2 regions of the Corynebacterium sp. S7 genome follow, and region 2 is predicted to be linked to the other one. Evidence: predicted binding sites of a transcription regulator. Region 2 holds the regulator's gene; the other holds the start of a gene.

Region 1 (7,482 bases), 250 kb from region 2:
CGATGACTCCGTCTGCGGTGCCGTGGATATCGATGTGCTTCATCGGGATCTGAGAGCACCCGTCGGAGACTCGCCAATAATAGGCGGCGGAGACTGTGGCGATTGCAGTGAACTGCTGTGGCCGCTGGCAGCCCAAATAGGCTGCGAAGCCACCGCCGTTGGACAATCCTGCGGCGAAGACCCGGGCGGGATCCACGGTGTAGCGCGATTCAACGTCCTTGCGGATCGCATCCACAAAGGCAATGTCTTCCTCGCCTGAGGTTTTGGCGTAGGGCGCAGGTGCCCAAGCCTGCTCGAAACCATTCGGATACACGACGATGGCGTTCGCCTTGTCGAAATGCGAGTAATCCCGGATTGTGCTGGCGTACTCATTCAATCCATGGAAGACGAAAATAAGGGGGACTTCTTCCCCGTTGAGCGCGGCTGGAGGTGCCGATATCCAGTAGTTTCTGCTCTTATCGCCAACTTGGATGGTTTCGTTGCTAGTCCGTGGCTCACCGATCATCTCGGTGGTTGGGGCCGCAGCTTGAGGCTCGAGCGTGACCTCGCTTGCAGGCGGAGCTGTGTCCTCCTCCTCCGTTGCACTGCAGCTTGACGCGACTAGCGAAATTGCTGCTGCCAGTGCGGTGACAATGCGGGTCTGCACACTCACTCCGGGTTTCGTCCTTCCTGCCATGCCTGCCACATCTGGGCGTATGCGCCGTTGAGCTCGACCAGCTCATCGTGGGAACCGCATTCGATAATACGTCCATTATCCATAACAATCACTTCATCAGCTACGCGAGCTTGATCCAATCGGTGCGCCACGACGAGCGCTGCGCGATCCCGGGCGACGGTGGCTGCCGCTTGCTCAAGATTTCCAGCATTTCGCGAACCAGCCTCAGCGGTTGCTTCATCCATGATCACAACGGCTGGATCCAGAAGCAGGATTCGAGCCAGCGCCAATTGTTGGGCCTCGAAAGGTTCAAGTTGGAAGCCTTGCGCGCCAACGACAGTGTCTAATCCTTCGGGTAGGTCCTCGAACCAGTCGGCGCCGACTTCCTCAAGTGCCTGCAGCAGCTCCTCATCGGTGGCATCTGGGGTGGCAAGCGAGAGGTCGTCGCGAAGCGTGCCGGAAAAGACATAGACCTCCTGGGACACCATCGCGATTCGTGCCACGCGTTCGTCGTCGGAAAGCTTGTGTACCTCGACGCCATCGACCAAAACTTGGCCTTTTGTGGGTATGCGCAGGCCGGAAGCGAGCGAGGCGACGGTGGTCTTGCCTGCGCCAGAGGCGCCGACCAGAGCGACGGTCTCACCTGGAGCGATGGACAAGTTGACGTCTTCGACAGCGAGGTGTTTTCCTTCCTCGTCATAGGCGAAGCTCACGTCGATCAGATCAACCTGGCCGGTGATTTCAGGTGCGCCAATGTCGGGTATTTGCTCCGGCGGATGCGCAGTTACGCCGACGATTCGGGCAAGCGAGGCGTAACCGGATTGCAACGTGTCGAGGATGCGCATCAACCCCATGATCGGGCCACGGACGCGGATCAACATCAGCATTGCTGCCGTCACTGCGCCGACGGTCAGGGCTCCGGAGTTGACTGTAATGAAGCCAACAATCAGGCCGGTGCTGAGCATGAGCACCTCGCCTACCGAGATCCAGATCTGCAGCGTGATCATAGTGGTACGCGCCTTGAATCCGTTTTTCACTACGGCGAGGGAGGATTCCTCGATGTGGTTGTGAGTCTCCTCTTCCATCCGGAACGCCCGCACGGTCGCGCGTCCGTGGATGGCTTCCAAGATGCGACGGGCACGCTCGGCCATGCTTGCCCGCTCGGCTGCGTAGCGCTCCGGTGCCACGTTCAGATACCTTCGTGCCGCAATGATGTACACCGGCGCAGCCACCAAGGGAACAAGGAGGAATTGCCAATCCATGCTGGTCAGCGCAATCGCGGTTGCCACGAGAGTGAATGCGCTGGATGCCAGGACCGGGATGGATTCGGTGACGGCCGTGGACAATTCGGCCACGTCGTCGGTTGAGCGCGAGACTAAGTCGCCAGAGCCCGCCTCCTCGACGCGGTGCACGGGGAGGCCAAGGGCGGTTCCCACCATCGACTCGCGCAGGTTGGCAATCACTCGCTCAGCAATGCGCGAGACAAGGAAGAATCCCAATGCGCTGGCCCCGGCCGACACGAATGCGGCGACGACCAGCCAGCCCGCAGCCTCCCACAACGACCGAGCCGTGCCATTATTAATCACGATATCGACGACCGAACCAAGGATCTGTGGCACCAATACGTTCGCGTATGCACCGACGCTGAGCAGAATCAGCGCCCAGATGCTCTGCGATCGCGCGTTCGGCACGACCTTGAGCTGCTCGCCTAGTTCATGGCGGACCTCACCAAAAGTAGCTAGTGGGAACTTCATGCCTGCTCCACCACCTCTGCCACTCGCAGCCAGGCCGGCTGTTCTGTGTAAATCACCGTCGGCCTTCCACTGCGCTCGGCGGCAACACGTTCGGTGATTATTTGCTCGGTGATCGAGTCAACCGCAGTTGTCGGATCCTGCAGCACTAAGACCTCCGGGTCGGAAGCGATGGCCCTTGCCAGTGCAACACGCTGGCGCTGACCGCCTGAGAGCTGCCCGCCATTTTCGCCGACCTCCTTTTCTAATCCGCCGGGGATATCCTCAGCGGCGGCAACCCACAACGCGTGCTGGGCGATCTCAGGATCAGGGTGCACGTTGTCCTGCACGGTGCCCGAAAATAGCTCGGCTGAGTGCGGCGACACAACGACTCTGTCCCGCGGCGCCGTAAGTAATTCATCGGGGGCCTCTCCAGTATTGACCGTGATTCCTGCGGCTAGGGCGGGAACGGCAGTAGCTTCGTCGTCAAGCGAATAATCTGCTCCCAGGATCTTGCGAATGCGCGCTCCCGATGCCTGCGCCGACGCCCAGCGCGACGCGATGTTTTTGCCCAGCATGGTCATTGGCTGGATGATGAACTGCGTCAATCCGACCACTGTGATCAGTTCGCCGATCGAGATCGTGCCGTTCAGCGCCATAAAGCCCGCGGCGATACCAACGGCGACGACATAGAGCGAACCCGTTGCCTCGGTCACAGTATTTAACTTCGCCTGTGCCGCATTCGCGTCAACGGTGCGCTCGTAGGCCTCGTTCGACACTGCGTTATAGCGCTCGCGCACAGTGCTCACCGCGCCGAGGCCCTTGAGAGTGCGCAGGCCTTGCACAACATCGGTCGCCATCGCAGCGGTTGCGGCCAGTGCCCTTTGACGTTTACTCGATGCCTTGCGCAGGGGCGTCGCCGAATAAAGCGCGATGGCCACCACAATTGGCCCGCCCACCAGTACCGCGATGCCGAGGAGAACATTGATGGCCATCATCATCACGCCGACGTAAATAATCGACACGACCTCGGCCACGGGAAACACCGTCATCATCACGGCATCCGCAACTCGTTGCGTATCCGACGAAGCTATCGACAGCAACTCGCCCGCCGTCCGCTTCTTACCCGCGATTCCGCGCGGATGCATCACGCGATCTGTCACAGCCATGCGTAGATCGTGACCCACCCACAGCGTCGCGCTAATCAGCAGCCTGCGCCCGTAAAACGCCACAATAATATTGACCACATATGTGGCCACGAGAACGCCAATCCACATAATCAGCCGATCGAGCGCTCCGCTGGCAATCGCGTCATCGATGGCCCGCCCAACAATCACTGGAGTTAACCCGTTGCACACGAATGCGGTAGCCATCAAGATCGCGGCGGGAACCGTACTGCGCCAGCGCGAGGTGACCGTTTTAATCAGCCACCGAGGGTCATCGGGGGCAGGCAAATTACTCATGTGGGCATATCATACGGGTAAATTGACTAACCATGAATCCTACCGGCAGCCTCTCCCGACCCGCGAGTCAAAAGGCCGCTCCCACATTTCGCGATGCCGCGCATCGGGCGGATTCCGCAGCAGCATTTCGTCGTGGAGCGGACGTCTACGACGACGTGCGGCCCACCTATCCGCCCGAGGTCGCATCGCTTATCGACGATTGCTCCCGCATCGCCGACATCGGAGCCGGCACCGGCAAGTTGACCTCTACCCTGCTCCGACCCGGCCGGACAGTTTTCGCCAGCGACCCCTCACCCGACATGACCCGTGTCCTCGCCGAGTCCTACCCCTCCGTGCACGTCTGGCGTGCGACCGCCGAAAACACCGCGCTGCGCACCGCGTCTGTTGATGCATTGGCCTGCGCCCAGACCTGGCACTGGGTAGACACTCGAGCCGCCTCCGCAGAGGCCGACCGCGTGATCGCGCCGGGCGGCAAGCTCCTGCTTGTCTGGAACACCCTCGACGTTTCACATCCGTGGATCCTCCGCCTCGCCCGGATTATGCGCTCCGGCGACATCCAACGTGAGGGCTTCTATCCCGAAGTCAGCCCCCCTTGGGTGCTTCACGACGAGTTCCGCATGCGCTGGATCCAGCACCTCACCACCGACCAGGTGTATGCACTGTCCCAGACACGCTCCTCCTGGTTGCGAGCTTCTGCCGAGGTCCGCGACCGCATGAAGGAGAACCTGCGGTGGTACCTCTTCGATCGCCTCGAGTTTCAGCCCGGGCAGCTTTTACCTATCCCGTATCGCACCGAGGCCTTTGTGTACACGCGCGATTAGTCTCTGGGGTGTGGGGTTGTGTGGGTCGGCTTGATTCGGTCTGGTGGGCTTCATGGGCTTGCGCAGAAAAAGTCCGCACTGCGGACTATAAGGCGATAGATACACCGGCACCCGCCTACTGACGGTCGTTTACTGCCGTGCCCTATTAGGGGCTCGTCATCGGCCAGTGTTCCCACAAAAAGTCCGCACTGCGGACTATAAGGCGACAGGTATACCGGCTCGGGATCCAACCTTTCGACAGTTCCTCGCTAGGTCACATCTCCACAACGAGCGGTAACCACCGGTACCAAAAAAGTCCGCACGGCGGACTATAAGGCGATAGATATGTTGCCTCAGGAGCCGGTTACTCACTGTTTCCTCACCGAGCTATTTCTGTGCTGCATGGTCGGCCTGCGCTGAAAAAGTCCGCACTGCGGACTATAAGGCGACAGGTATACCGCTAGCCAGTTGACCGACTAGCCCTACCATCGACAAAGGGGCCCAATATCGCCCAGGGGGCTAAAGTCCGCGATCCGGATTGTATGGAGGCAAATGATTTTAAAAATTCTTTCGCACAACTGTTCCATTCTTGGAACAAATGTTCTAAGCTGTTTATAGACGGAAAACACCGACATTCTTGCAACTCGTCGTCAAGCACGGCGCACCGGGGGCGTTACAACCATGTCTTACATTGATTTTCTTAATACCCAATCGGATGACGAAATAGTTCGCGAAGTTGAGCGAACAAATATCCAAGCACGCAATGCAAAGGCTGAACTCCTTATTTCGATTGCCCAATTTCATAAACGAGACCTCGCTAAAGAAAAAGGCGCAAAATCTACAAGTGCGTGGCTCATGCGGGTTTATGGGATCAGCAAGCAGACGGCCTCGGAATACATAAACGTTGGTACGGGCCTACTTGAATTCAATGAAGCCGCAGAGAGTCTCCATTCGGGGGAAATTAGTTACTCTGCATTGCGCTTGATCTTGAAGTACATGACGCTTGAAAATGAATCGTCTTTGCTTGATCTCGCACGTGGTTTAACGCTCCCAGAATTAAGGCTTGCCCTTGGCGGGCTTGACCCCGCAGAAGACTCGGAGCCGCAATCAGATAGGTTTACCTATCACGTAGACGATGATGGTCGAGTAGTCGGATCATTCAATCTCAATCCGATCGACGGGGCGAATTTTCTCGCCGCTATAAAAATTGGGGAGCTCTCGTTTAAAGAAGACTTCGGAGGACTATCCGACGATGATTTCAGCGACGACGAAGCCGTTGACCAAGCTTACGATGATATTGAACATCCTGACCCATCACGGTTCGGCCTAACCCCTAGTGCTAATAAATTGCTTGGCCTTCGCGGTTTGCTGAACATTGCTAGATCACAACCGATTCAATGTAAACGCGCACCTGGTGCCCAAATCAATGTCACGATGACAACCGACGGCCATGCTTTCCTACCCTTCCAGCCTGGGGCACCGAACCGTCTTCTCGTAGGAATGATTGAAAATGGGTTCTTCAAACTTGATCTAACAGACGAAAACGGGATTGTCGTCAATAGGGGTCGTACTCGGCGCATAGCAACTGATCATCAAGCCGACAGTGCCCTCGAACAATCTCGAAGGCAGTGCGGTATGCCAGGTTGTAACAACTGCAACTTCATAGAGATTCACCACCTCACGGAATGGTCCGAAGGTGGTGCCACTGACATGGACAATCTCATCGCGCTCTGTTCGTCCTGCCACACGATGGTGACTATGGGACTAATCAGGATTGAAAAGGATGGCGCTGACATACACTTCTATTTCCCCGACGACAGTTGGTATACATCACACAAGCGCCAACCAGCGCGCATTCGTCGTGAGGCGACTCCAACCGCCGGTCCGAAGAAGACTATGAACTTCCTGTTCCCTGGAAACTCTTTCGACGACGATGCCCTAGAATTTGCCGGTGACCCGGCATGACTCTAGGCCTCGAACAAAGTCGACATTCGAAAGACTCAGCTTTTCAAGCGTTAGTGCTTCCGCCCTCGGCGTTCACGTACGCGCACCGCAATGCGAACTGGAGTGCCATGGTAGCCGAACTGCTCACGGAACTTACGCTCCAGATAGCGGCGGTACCCAGCCTCGAGGAACCCCGTGGTGAACAACACGATTGTTGGAGGTCGAGTCGAAGCCATCGTGGCAAACAGCAAACGAGGAAGACGGTTGTTGTTCATCGGCGGAGGGTTTGCAGCGATCGCTTCACGCAGCCAGTTGTTCAGCTGGCCTGTGGAGATGCGACGATCCCAGTTGTCCAGTGCCTCAATCATAGCTGGCTCAAGCTTGTGCAAAGCACGGCCGGACTCAGCGGAAATATTGATCTTCGAAACCCATGGCAAGCGGTCGATCTGCTCCTCGAGTTCTCGGTCGAAGAAGTATCGGCGGTCCTCGTCCATCAGGTCCCATTTGTTAAAGGCGATGACGAGTGCCTTACCGGCTTCGAGAACCATGGACAACACTCGCTGATCCTGCTCCGTGATCTCCTGCGAAGCGTCGATCACAACAACGCAGACCTCTGCGGCCTCGATGACGTTGCGGGTACGCAGCGATGCATAGTACTCGTGGCCCTGAGCAGTCTTAACCTTACGGCGCAGACCTGCGGTATCAATAAATTGCCACACGCGCTCGTCAAGCTGGATCATTTCGTCGACTGGGTCAACCGTAGTACCAGCAACATTGTCCACAACCGAACGATCGGACTTAGACAACTTGTTCAAAAGGCTGGACTTACCAACGTTTGGCTTGCCAACAAGCGCCACGCGGCGTGGACCATCAGTGATCGAATTTGCGGA
Region 2 (7,482 bases):
AGAGATCTCTCAGGCTTCCGCAAATCAGCGCTCGGGTCGCTGTGGCCGCGTTACCGACGGTATTGCGATCCGCTTGTACTCAGAGGACAATTTTAATTCGCGGCCGGGCTTCACCGACCCGGAAATCCTGCGCACGAACCTGGCCAGCGTCATCTTGCAGATGATCTCCCTTCGCCTGGGTGCCATCGAGGATTTCCCCTTTATCCAGCCACCCGAGCACAAAGCCATCCGCGATGGCTTGGTACTGCTCAATGAGCTTGGCGCATTGCAAGAAACCGACGAGCCACAGCTGACACCCATCGGCCGCGACTTAGCCCGCATCCCGGTAGATCCACGCATGGCCCGCATGCTTGTCGAGGCTGATAAGCTCGGCGTGCTCGATGATGTCACCGTCATTGTGTCTGCGATGACCATCCAAGATGTGCGGGAACGACCACTGGAGTTTCAAGCCCAGGCGGATCAGGCCCATGCGCGCTTTAAAGACTCGACCTCCGATTTCCTTTCCAGCTTGAAACTCTGGAATTACATTAACGAATCCCGCGACGAACTCACCGGAAATGCTTTCCGGAAGCGAATGAAGAAGGAATATCTGCATTACATGCGGATTCGCGAGTGGTATGACCTGGTCCGCCAACTTCGCGATGTTGAGAAGCAACTCGGCTGGTCGCGCGCCGAAAACGTGGTGAGCAAACGCGATGACGACGCGATCCATCAGTCGCTGCTGTCTGGCCTGCTATCTAATATCGGTGCGCGCGATGGTAACTCTAAGGAGTTCCACGGTGCCCGTGGTACAAAGTTCATGATCTTCCCGGGTTCTGCGCTAGCCAAGAAACCACCAGAGTTCATCATGGCTGGCGAACTTGTTGAGACCTCACGGCTATGGGCACGCGACGTTGCCAAGATTCAACCAGCATGGGTGGAAACACTCGCAGCGAAGCTGCTGAAGCATTCCTACTCGGAGCCACTGTGGTCCAGGAAGCGCGCTTCGGCGATGGTCCATGAAAAGTCGATGCTCTACGGCGTCACAATCGTGGCCGATCGACTCGTCCCCTACCACCGCGTAGACAAGGCCGCTGCCCGCGAAATGTTTATTCGGCACGCGCTCATTGGCGGAGAATGGGACACCCATCATAAGTTCTTGCGGCATAACCAGGAGCTTCTTCGCGAGGCCGCCGCGGTAGAGGACAAAGTACGCCGTCGCGGGCTCGTCGTCGACGAGGAAACGCTCTTTGAGTTCTACGATGCGAAACTTCCTGAGTCTGCCACCACTGGACGTCATTTTGATTCTTGGTGGAAGAAGAAGCGCCAAGAAGATCCCACTTTTCTGGACTTCAATCCAGAGGCACTTATCGATAATGCACACAGCGCCGACGCAGTCACAGACTTTCCCGATAAGTGGCACCAAGGCTCGGTCACCTACGACTTGCAGTACAAATTTGAGCCCGGTGATCCTTTCGATGGTGTGACCGTTCTTGTCCCAATTCCCCTGCTGGAAAATGTCGACGAAGAAGAATTCCACTGGCTGGTACCGGGCCTGCGCCTTGAACTTGTCACCGAGCTCATTCGCACGCTGCCGAAGGCTCTGCGCAAAACTGTCGTACCCGCCCCAGATTTCGCCGAACGTGCCACACCGAAGTTAATCCCTTACGAAGGCCGGATTACTGATCAGCTGGCGGAGGTGTTGCGCTCTATGGGTGGATCCGGAATTAATGGTTCGGACTTCCGCATTGATGCGCTACCTCCTCACCTGAAGGTGACCTACGCTGCAATCGACCGACGCGGAAACATCGTCGACCACGATAAAAACCTCACAGAGCTGAAACGACGCCGCTCCGGTCAGATTAAGTCATCCATGTCCAAGGCTGGACGCAAGGCTGAAACCAAAGCCGTCGAGGAATGGACCTCCGATACTCTCGGCACCGTTCCTGAAATCGTCTCCACCAAGGTTGACGGGAATACAGTCGATGCATACCCCGCGCTTGAGGCGACCCCAGACGGCGTAAAAATTACGGTACACCCGACCAAGGCTGCCGCAGATGCGTCGATGATGACCGCGACACTGACTCTCCTTCTGAGGAATATTCAGGTCCCGACTGCCCCCATGACCAAGGGTCTTCCTTTGCGCCAACGCGTCGCAGTAGATAACTACCCGCATGGTGGCGCTGATGGGTTAGTTGAGGATGCCCGTGTTGCTTCGATCCGCGATCTCATGCTGGAACACGGTGGGCCGGTCCGAGAACCGGAAGAATTCGACGCATTGCTGAACAAGGTTAAGCCAGAGGTTGCGGGAAGGGTTCGTCGCGCTGTCGTATCTATCGCTCCTGGCTTAGTGGAATACGCACAGGTGGCAGACGAACTAGCCAAGTGGGAAGGTCCCGCCATTGACGATATGCGCGCTCAGCTGGAGTTCTTGTTGCCCAAAAATGCCATCACCGTGCACGGTATACAGCATCTCCAGCACTTACCGCGCTATTGTGCTGCAATGAAGATCCGCCTTGATGAAATGACAATTGACCCCGACAAGGATGCCGACCGCCAAGAAGTAGTGACGAATACGAAAAACTACCTAAAAGCAAAGCTCAACCGACTTCCTGCTGGCAGGGAAAAATCACGCGAAGTCAAAGAAATCATGTGGCAAATCGAAGAACTTCGAGTCAGCCTTTTCGCACAGCGGCTAGGAACTCCGAAGCCAGTATCGGAGCGCCGGATTCAAAAGATGGTGGACAAGCTCACATAAGTGGTGCCCGGCCGCTAGTCTGAGCCCTAATTCAAGTCACGATCACGGCGACGCATCAGCCGGATCTCTGACTCAAAGTCGTCGGCGCTCTCGAAGGATTTGTAAACAGAGGCAAAACGAAGGTAGGCAACCTCGTCCAGTGCACGAAGTGGCTCGAGAATGGCAAGGCCAATTTCATTGGCATGGATTTGGGAGCTGCCCTGGCTACGCACGGTTTCTTCGACTTCTTGTGCGAGGCGTTTGAGTGCGTCATCGGATACATCACGGCCCTGGCAAGCTCGGCGTACACCGGTAATAAGCTTGTCCCGATCAAATGGCTCGGATAAACCATTGCGTTTCACGACAGTCAGCACGGCTTTTTCTACAGTAGTAAAACGACCGTGACACGAGGCGCACTCCCGCCGACGGCGAATCGCTGTACCTGAATCAATGATGCGGGAATCAATCACTCGGGAAGAGTCATTGTGGCAGAAAGGGCAATGCACGTAGGAAGCCATCCAGTTCTATCAGCGAGCGAAACTTTCAAGACAAGATGGTATTCTACTCGCCTGTCAACTCTGGCCTAAGGGCGAAGTAGTTAGCGGGCAGTAGAGGAAATCTCAGCAACATAATCTACGGGAGTTGCTGGTTGTGGAGTTGCTGGCTCGAACGCTCCACCGATGGCAGCGCTGACAATAAAGCTCATGCCCATCAACGTTCCTGCCAATAGGATTCCGCCCCGCTCGCGTCGACTTTCGATACGTTGAGCACGCCCCGCCACAGGCGATACAGCGGTGCCAAAATTCCGCCTAGGTGTTCGACGCTTTGCCGAAAGAGTTCGAACAGTTGATGAATTCCGAGCAGCTTCATTCAGCTCTCCCGGCAAGCCAAGATCCCACGTAGAAGCAGAAGGAACAACTTGAGCATAGGAACGGTTTGCTGGATTACGGGGTGCTACCTTGCCATTTAGTACAGTCATCGTCTCTCCTCCATTGAATTAACTTGATAATAAACACCATGATCGACGCATTCGAACACCAAACTCGATTACTTGTTCGATAGTTCGTATGTTCGATTTATATCATGGTGGGAAAATTTTGTCCACGCTTCAGAAGAATGTGTCGAACAAACTTGCAGTTTCGTGATAGACATAGAGGGGAGAAGTTTAATTTTGAGGATTCGAGACGAGGTTCGCCACACACGCGGACAGCTTTAGTTACTAGGAGTAGACATGCCCGCAAAAAAGTCCGACGACAAGAAGCCAAACCAGGCCACTCTTTCCGCCCGCCAAAAGCGAATCCTTGAGGTGATCCAAGACGCCGTTGTACTTCGCGGCTATGCGCCCAGCATCCGAGAGATCGGTGACGCAGCTGGCCTTCAGTCCACTTCCTCTGTGGCCTACCAGCTCAAAGAGCTGGAGAAGAAGGGCTTCCTCAGGCGTGACCCGAATAAGCCCCGTGCCGTTGATTTACGCCACCTGCCTTCAACACCGCTGAAGAAGCGGGAAAAGCCTGCACAAGAAGCACCCCCAGAGTCAGTGCAAACCAATTACATTCCGGTCGTGGGCCAGATTGCGGCAGGCAACCCAATCTTGGCGGAACAACATGTCGAGGAGTACTACCCCATGCCCGCCGACGTAGTCGGCGATGGCGAGCTCTACATGCTGCAAGTCGTCGGCGAATCCATGCGCGAAGCCGGCATCCTCGACGGTGATTGGGTGGTTGTCCGCGCGCAGCCTGTTGCCGAAGAAGGCGAATTTGTTGCCGCATTGCTCGACGGTGAAGCTACCGTAAAGGAATTCCACAAGGATTCCACGGGGGTGTGGCTCCTTCCTCATAACCCCGCATTTGCGCCAATTCCGGGCGATGAAGCAGAAATCATGGGCAAGGTTGTCTCCGTCATGCGCAGTCTCTAGCCCCGCCCTCCCCAGCATCCCAGCTACTTTGCCCCGCCAGACTTTCCGTCTTCGGTGGGGCTTTCAACATTTTTCACACCCTCGCGGGGGGATTCGGACAGATTCCCAAACACTCGGAAATGAATCTTTGGAAGAATAGAGGTTTAACGGTTCCCTAGAGCGAGAAGGCCAACCATGTATGCAGAGGAACGTCGTCGTCAAATTGCTTCGTTGACCGCAGTCGAAGGTCGCGTCAACGTCACCGAACTCTCTCAGAAGTTTGACGTCACAGCAGAGACCATTCGACGAGATCTTGCGGTACTCGACCGAGAGGGCGTCGTTCATCGTGTCCATGGTGGCGCAGTGGCGAGCCAATCGTTTCTGACCACTGAATTCCCACTGGACACCCGTTTCAGAACTTCCCCATCAGCAAAATCAGCAATTGCCCGGGCCGCGCTGGATTACTTGCCGCCTTCAGGTGGCAGCATCTTCCTCGATGCGGGAACAACCATCAACGGCCTTGCTGATCTTCTCGCCGAAAATCCCCAATCACATGAATGGTCCATCGTGACCAATTCGCTACCGATCGCTCTCGAGCTTTCCGGTGCAGGTTTAAACAACGTCCAACTTCTTGGAGGTAGTGTGCGCGCCATTACTCAGGCAGTTGTTGGCGATACTGCGCTTCGTAGCTTGGCGCTGATGCGGGCCGACGTGGCCTTCATCGGCACAAACGCACTGACCATCGACCATGGCCTGTCTACGGCTGATGCCCAAGAAGCCGCAGTGAAATCCTCCATGGTCACTAACGCACGAAACGTCGTAGTACTGTGTGACTCCACGAAACTCGGAAATGACTATCTAGTCAGCTTCGCTTCCCTTGACCAGATTGACGTTGTCATCACGGACACCGACGCGCCTGAAACTTTTGCTTCCGAACTTCGCGAGCGTGGGATCGAAGTAGTCCTCGCCTCCTAGAGGAAAATCCCGCCGATTTCTATTGGTTCCTGAGTGTCCGGGAAAGATTTTGGACACAATTCCCACAAACCCTTGGCAAAGCGGACACAATCGGGCATACTTAGTGTGTCCACATTGTGGCGCAAACCACTTGTCCCATCAATATCTCCGGATATCACTCCGCTAATGAGGTGCACCGTGATTCTTACATTCACTCCCAACCCGAGCATCGATGCCACCCTGGGTCTTGACGAACAATTGACGCGCGGTGCTGTCTTGCGGCCGACAAAAACCCAGCGTAGCGCAGGCGGAAAAGGCATCAACGTTGCTCACGCGCTCTACCTCTCTGACACGGAAACACTGGCATTTTTCCCGGCGGCAAAGAACGATCCCTTCATTGCACTAGTCACATCAATTGGAATGCACTTCGAAGCTTTACCGATAGATGGCAATGTCCGAACAAACACAGCCATCACTGAACCGGACGGAACCACAACTAAACTCAACGAACCCGGCGCCACACTCTCCAGTGAAAATATCCTGGCGATTGAGAAGCGTCTTGCAAGTCTGAGCCACGATGCCGACATTGTCGTCCTAGCAGGTTCATTGCCACCAGGGGCTCCTAAAGACTGGTACGCCACTCTCGTTGAACTTATCCATCGTGAATCCCCAGGTACTCAGATTGCAGTAGATACTTCGGATCAACCACTTCAAGAACTCGGGAGTAGATTCCCCGGCTCGGCCCCCACGATAATCAAGCCGAATGGCCTTGAACTCGGTCAGCTCACCGGTCACGATGGCTTGGGTATAGAAAAGTCCGCAAAAGAAGGCGACTTCGCCCCAGCACTCAGCGCCGCAGAACCTCTCTTAGACCAAGGCGTCCAAGAAATTGTGCTCACCCTCGGCGGGGCCGGCGCTCTCCTAATTACTGCTGAAGGAGCCTGGGCCGCAACTCCTCCACCGACCAAAGTAGTCTCCACTGTCGGTGCCGGGGATTGTTCTTTGGCTGGCTACCTCATTGCTCGCCAACAAGGGCTTTCCTCTGCTGAATGCCTGCGCAGCGCGGTTGCCTATGGTTCCGCTGCAACGTCTTTGCCCGGCACACAGATTCCCACTCCAGATCTAGTTAATTTCTCTGAAACCACCGTTTCACCAGTTTCTTATACAAACTAACCCCCACTATTTCGAGTCAAATAAGGAGTGATGGCTATGAATGCACCATTAATTACCCCAGACTTGGTGAGCTTGGACGTGGATCTTGGCTCAACCTCAGAGGGCGTCATTAACTTGCTCGCCCAGACAGTCGCCGAAGCAGGCCGCGCGAGAGATGCTGGGATGCTGGCCGCCGATGCGCTCGCGCGTGAATCCCAGGCCCCCACAGGGGTCAATGGTCGCGTGGCCATTCCCCACTGCCGTTCCGAGGCTGTAAGTGTTCCAACTCTGGCATTTGCCAGGTTAAGCCGAGCTGTGGACTTTGGTGGTCCCGACGGCGATGCCGAGTTGGTGTTTCTCATTGCAGCGCCTGCCGGTGGCGGCAAGGAACATATGAAGATTCTTTCCAAACTAGCCAGGGCACTTGTGCGCGGGACATTTTTGGAGAAGCTACGTAATGCCACTACAGAGCAAGAAATCGTTGACGCTGTACTTGAAGTGACCTCGGCTGAGAAGAAACCAAAGGAAACCGTAGCTGACACAACCAATGCGGTGGCCGGGGACTCGTCGAAAAGCGAAAAACCTAAAACGACCATCGTCGCTGTGACTGCCTGCCCGACCGGCATCGCGCATACGTATATGGCCGCTGATTCGCTGAAGCAGGCTGCGGATGCGCGCGACGACGTGGAACTCTATGTGGAAACGCAGGGGTCCTCGGGCGGTGAACAGCTCGATCCAGCCCTGATTAAGCGCGCCGATGCCGTGA

What was found. Region 2 encodes LexA, which represses DNA repair genes until DNA is damaged. Its sites were predicted from a motif close to CGAACANNTGTTCG; they were not measured.
Region 1: the regulator LexA is predicted to act here: its motif matches at 5,240-5,253, upstream of ACXZ66_RS07240 (HNH endonuclease signature motif containing protein).

Annotation. Positions count from the first base shown of each region.
Region 1 is NZ_CM136760.1:1,505,768-1,513,249, reverse strand. Features, by position in the region: gene ACXZ66_RS07260 (CE1 family esterase) at 1-652, opposite strand, end outside; gene ACXZ66_RS07255 (ABC transporter ATP-binding protein) at 649-2,409, opposite strand; gene ACXZ66_RS07250 (ABC transporter transmembrane domain-containing protein) at 2,406-3,848, opposite strand; gene ACXZ66_RS07245 (class I SAM-dependent methyltransferase) at 3,881-4,669, shown strand; gene ACXZ66_RS07240 (HNH endonuclease signature motif containing protein) at 5,330-6,613, shown strand; gene der (ribosome biogenesis GTPase Der) at 6,664-7,482, opposite strand, start outside.
Region 2 is NZ_CM136760.1:1,758,794-1,766,275, forward strand. Features, by position in the region: gene hrpA (ATP-dependent RNA helicase HrpA) at 1-2,737, shown strand, start outside; gene nrdR (transcriptional regulator NrdR) at 2,764-3,222, opposite strand; gene ACXZ66_RS08450 (hypothetical protein) at 3,315-3,695, opposite strand; gene lexA (transcriptional repressor LexA) at 3,948-4,631, shown strand; gene ACXZ66_RS08460 (DeoR/GlpR family DNA-binding transcription regulator) at 4,806-5,585, shown strand; gene ACXZ66_RS08465 (1-phosphofructokinase family hexose kinase) at 5,763-6,737, shown strand; gene ACXZ66_RS08470 (PTS fructose transporter subunit IIABC) at 6,774-7,482, shown strand, end outside.